Regions from separate parts of the Massilia sp. LC238 genome, predicted to be linked through region 1. Evidence: predicted binding sites of a transcription regulator. Region 1 holds the regulator's gene; the other holds the start of a gene.
The links. Region 1 encodes FNR, which switches genes on or off when oxygen is low (the NO sensors DNR and NnrR bind a similar motif). Its sites were predicted from a motif close to TTGATNNNNATCAA; they were not measured.

Region 1 (2,392 bases):
GCGGCAGTCCAGCAGCCAGTCGTGGGGCGTGCTGTCGCGCTCTTCGCGAAACAGCGCATGCAGGCGGCTGACGCTCAGGCTGCAGGCGCGCGCCATGGCCTCGGTGGTCCACGGCAGGCCGGGTTCGGCCTCGATGCGGGCGAGCAGGGCGGCCAGGCGCGAGCTTGGCGCGGGCGCCCCCAGCACCAGGGTGTCGAGCAGCAGCGGGGTCCAGCCGGCCAGCACGGAAGGCGCGGGCGGGGCGGTGGCGGCCATGATGCCCATGAATTCGACCAGCTTGCGCGCTGCGGGACCGATGGCGCCGAAGGGCTGCTCGAGCAGGCGCTGCCAGGGTCCTTGCGCGAAGGTATCCGGTCCCAGGTCGACGATCAGCGACCGGTTGGCCACCGGGCTGCACTGCGAGTGCCAGGCGCCGGGCGCCACCACCGCCACGCGCAGCGGATCGAGCCTGGCCTGGCGGCCTTCGATTTCCAGGGCGACTTCGCCGCTCACGGGCAGCACCAGCTGGCCGAACTCGTGGCGGTCCGAGCTGCGCGCGGCGCCATAGCTGCGTAGATGCAGGTCGAGCAGGGCAGCGGCCATGGCGGTGTCGCTAGCCCATCGGGCTGCAGACGTCGGTGCCGGCCGCCAGCGCCTTGAGCTTGGCCGGGTCGAGCAGGGTGACTTCGCGCTTGTCGACCTGCAGCCAGCCCTGCTTCTTGAAGCGCGACAGCAGGCGGCTGATGCTTTCGATGGTGAGCCCGAGGTAGTTGCCGATGTCTTCGCGCGACATGCGCAGCTGGAAGCTGTGCGGCGAATAGCCGCGCGCCGCGTAGCGTGCCGACAGGTTGACCAGGAAGACGGCGAAACGCTGCTCCGCCCGCATATTGCCGAGCAGCAGCATGACGTTCTGTTCGCGCGTGATCTCCTGGCTCATGATGCGGTGGAAGTGGCGCAGCAGGGCCGGCACGTGGCCGAACAGCTCTTCCAGGCGCGAGAACGGGATCTCGCACACCTCGCTGTCCTCGAGGGCCACGGCGTCGCAGTGGTGGGTGCCGCTGATGGCGTCCATGCCCAGCAGTTCGCCGGCCATCTGGAAGCCGGTGATCTGGGCTTCGCCGGCGGCGTTGACCTGATAGGTCTTGAAATGGCCGAAGCGCACCGCGTACAGGTTCCGGAAGGGCTCGCCCATGGCGTAGAGGCGCTCGTCGCGCGCGAGCCGGCGGCGGCGGCCGATGATCTGGTCGAGGCGATTGATGTCGGCATCCTCGAGGCCCATCGGCAGGCACAGCTGGTGCATGCTGCACGCGCTGCAGCTGGCCTTGAGGGCCTGGATGACCTTCGCTTCGCCCGGGAGCGAGATGGGTTGGTTCATGGCAGGGAAACGAAAATGCGGACGCGGCCATTATAGACAAAGGCCGCGTCCGCGGGTTTCATTTCTAAAATACAAGCCCGATTACAGGTGATGCCGGTGTTCCGCCTTCATCCTGTAGTACTCCTGGCGGCCCTTGGCGCGCACGGTCGCGGCGATCTCGGCGGCTTCCTGGGCCGCCTGGTTCACGGTCGCGAAGGCGTCGGCGTTCCCCTTGAGCGCTTCCACGGCCTGCTGCGATTGCGCCGTGCCCGCCAGCGCCAGCCCGAAGGTGGCCGACACCGCCAGCTCGGCGGCCAGGGTGTCGAGGCTCGGCGCCACCACGTCCTGCAGCGCCTTGGCCGCCTGCAGCTCGGCGCTGGCCTGGGGCGCCGCCAGCGTACGCGCCAGGTCCATGTCGCCGGCGACCCGCGCCAGGAAATCGAGCGCCGCGCGGCTGCCGGAGCGGTTGGCCAGGTCGCCGAGGCGCAGCAGGGCCGTGTTCCTGGCATTGAACACGGCACGGCCGGCGCGCGCACTTTCGACGAAGTCGATCATCGGCTGGACCGCGATCTCGCTGCCGATGTAGCCGAGGGTGGCCACGATCTGGGTCAGGAACTCCTCGTGCTTCTCCGGCTCGTTCACCAGCCAGTCCAGCAGCAGGCGGGCGTCCTTCTCGCCGTACTGCGAGGCCAGCTCCCATGGCACGCCCTCGATCCAGTGCTGGGAGACGAAGTCGCGCACGTCGGCTGGCAGCGCCAGGCCGCCCGCACCGCAGGAGCAGCCGCCGGCGGCCATCACCTTGCCGCTGATGCTGAGCGGGCCCGAAAGGAAGGCCGAGGACTCGGCCGCGTTGACCACGTTGTGGTCGGCGCCGACGGACGGGTACATGACCGCGCGCGGGTCGTCGGTACGGTGGGGCAGGCCGCAGTTGTGGCCGTACTCGTGCACCCAGATCAGGCCTTCCTGGTTGGCGGTGAAGCGCACCGCGGCCACGTTGACCGAGGCGCTGCCGACCGGGGCGCAGCCGATGATGCCGTCGCCGGGCCCGCCGCACCAGCG
Region 2 (2,392 bases), on a different contig from region 1:
ATCGCGAAGTTGACGATGTCGCCGACCACCGCCGCGACGATCAGGAGCGGGATCAGCACCGGGAGTGAGAGCATGCCCTTCGCCGCCAGCGCGCCGGTCACGAACAGGAGCGAGTCGCCGGGCAGGAAGGGCATGACGACCACGCCGGTCTCGACGAAGATCACTGCGAACAGCAGCACGTAGACGAGCACCTGGTATTCGGCTGCGAGTACGGAGAGATGGCGGTCAAGGTGGAGGAACCAGTCGAGCAGGGTAGTCAGCATGTCGTTTGTGTTTGGATAGTGTGGGCGGCATTGTACCTCTGCCGCGGTGCCCTGCCCATCATGGCTGTGCGGATCCGCCACGAACGGCGAATCGTTCCGGGTGCGCATGCTATAGTCGGCAGCACCACAGGAGGCGCCCATGGACACCCGCATCCAGCGCATTGCCATCGTCACCGGGGGCGGCGACGCTCCGGGCCTGAACGCCGTGATCCGCGCGGTGGTGCTCGCATCCAGCCGGCACGGCTGGGAATGCTGGGGCATCCGCGACGGTTTCAACGGCCTGCTCGCGCCCGCCACCTGCCTGGGCGAGCCGGTCCTGCGCCTGTCGCCCGACGCCGTGCACGGCATCGCGCACCTCGGCGGCACCATCCTCGGCAGCACCAACCGCGGCAACCCGCTGCGCTACCCGGTCCAGGGCGCGGCCGGCATGGTGGAGCAGGACCGCAGCGCCGAGCTGGTCGGCCTGTGCCGGGGGCGCGGCTTCGACGCGCTGGTGATGGTCGGCGGCGACAGCTCGATGGAAATCGCCGCCTGCCTGCAGCGCCAGGGCTTGCCGGTGGTCGGCGTGCCCAAGACCATCGACAACGACCTCGACGCCACCAACCAGACCTTCGGCTTCGATACGGCGGCCGGCTTCGCCACCGAATGCATCGACCGCCTGCACACCACCGCCGACAGCCAGCACCGCGTGATGGTGGTCGAGGTGATGGGACGCTACGCCGGCTGGATCGCACTGCAGGCCGGCATGGCCGGGGGCGCCCATGCGATCCTGCTTCCCGAGATCCCTTTCGACCTCGAGGTGGTGGCCGAAGCCATCGGACGGCGCGACGCCGCCGGCCGGCGCCATGCGATCGTGGTGGCCGCCGAAGGGGCGCAGCCGCTCGGCGGCGAGCGCGCACGGCTGGCGGCCGCCGGCGGCGGGCATGCAGAGCGCCTGGGCGGCATCGGGGCCTGGGTCGAGGCGCAGCTGGCGCAGCGCACCGGCAAGGAATGCCGCAGCGTGGTGCTGGGCCACCTGCTGCGCGGCGGCAGTCCGTCGGCTTTCGACCGCGTGGTGGCGGCGCGCTTCGGCGCTTGCGCGGTGCGCGCGCTGGCGCGCGGCGAGTCCGGCGTGATGGTGGCGCTGGGTGGCCAGGAGATCGGCACCGTGCCCCTGGGCGAGGTGGCGGGCCGCAGCAAGCGGGTGCCGCTCGACGGCGATATGGTGCGCACGGCGCGCGAGCTCGGCATCTGCTTCGGCGACCGGGCAGTTTGCTAGGCTTGCCAAAGCATCAAGACATCGGTTCGATTTTGATTTAAATCAAAGATTTTTAGCATGCGCGAGGACAGACTGGTCCTCAACCGTTCGTCCACCCTGTCTGGAGATTGCCATGTACCGACGTATCCTGGTCCCGACCGACGGGTCGCCCGTTTCCGAAGCGGCGGTCGATGCCGCCATCGAGTTCGTTTACGGCCGCGAGGGCAGCGAGATCGTGGCGCTGTCCGTCGCAGTTCCCGAACCCACCTTCCAGTCGCTCGAAGGCGCCATGGCCTACGATCCGGGCCTGCAGATGGACGTGCTGCTGGAGCATGCCCAGCGCTATGTCGATGCCATCGCCGCGCGCTGCGCCAAGGCGGGCGTGGCCTGCACGGCGCTGACCTGCAGCGCGCTCGACCCCGCCGAGGCGATCGCCGATACCGTCCGCGAGCAGCAATGCGACCTGATCGTCATGGGTTCGCACGGCCGGCGCGGCCTGAGCCGTCTGCTGGCCGGCAGCGTGACCCAGGCCGTGCTCGCAGGCGCGCCGGTGCCGGTCATGGTCTTGCGGCCAGCCGCCGGCGCCGGCTAAGAGCGGCCACGTGCAGATGGGGAAACAGCGTCCGGCCGCATCTCCATTCCGGGCCGCGCGCCTGACCGGCGCGCTCGCGCCCGACGACGAACGCGAATTCGGCCTGGCGCTCGACCGCAGCCTGTCCGGCATGCTGCCGGCGCTCGGAGGCTTGTTCGGTCTCGGCGTGCTGCTGTTCAGCGCATGGGACTACTGGATCTCTCCCCAGCAGGCCGCCACCACTGCGCTAATCCGGCTGGGCCTGGTCCTGATCGGCGCCATCGGCTATCGGGACTGGGACGGGCGCATCCCGCTCGCCTG

Region 2: FG94_RS25055 (universal stress protein) is a predicted target of FNR. The motif match lies at 1,554-1,567, and genes of this name have one in related genera.

The regions. Positions count from the first base shown of each region.
Region 1 is NZ_JNNN01000025.1:38,477-40,868, forward strand. It holds gene FG94_RS05525 (AraC family transcriptional regulator) at 1-582, opposite strand, end outside; gene fnr (fumarate/nitrate reduction transcriptional regulator Fnr) at 593-1,354, opposite strand; gene FG94_RS05535 (hypothetical protein) at 1,436-2,392, opposite strand, start outside.
Region 2 is NZ_JNNN01000083.1:34,529-36,920, forward strand. It holds gene FG94_RS25045 (VTT domain-containing protein) at 1-263, opposite strand, end outside; gene FG94_RS25050 (6-phosphofructokinase) at 403-1,521, shown strand; gene FG94_RS25055 (universal stress protein) at 1,634-2,092, shown strand; gene FG94_RS26310 (GGDEF domain-containing protein) at 2,109-2,392, shown strand, end outside.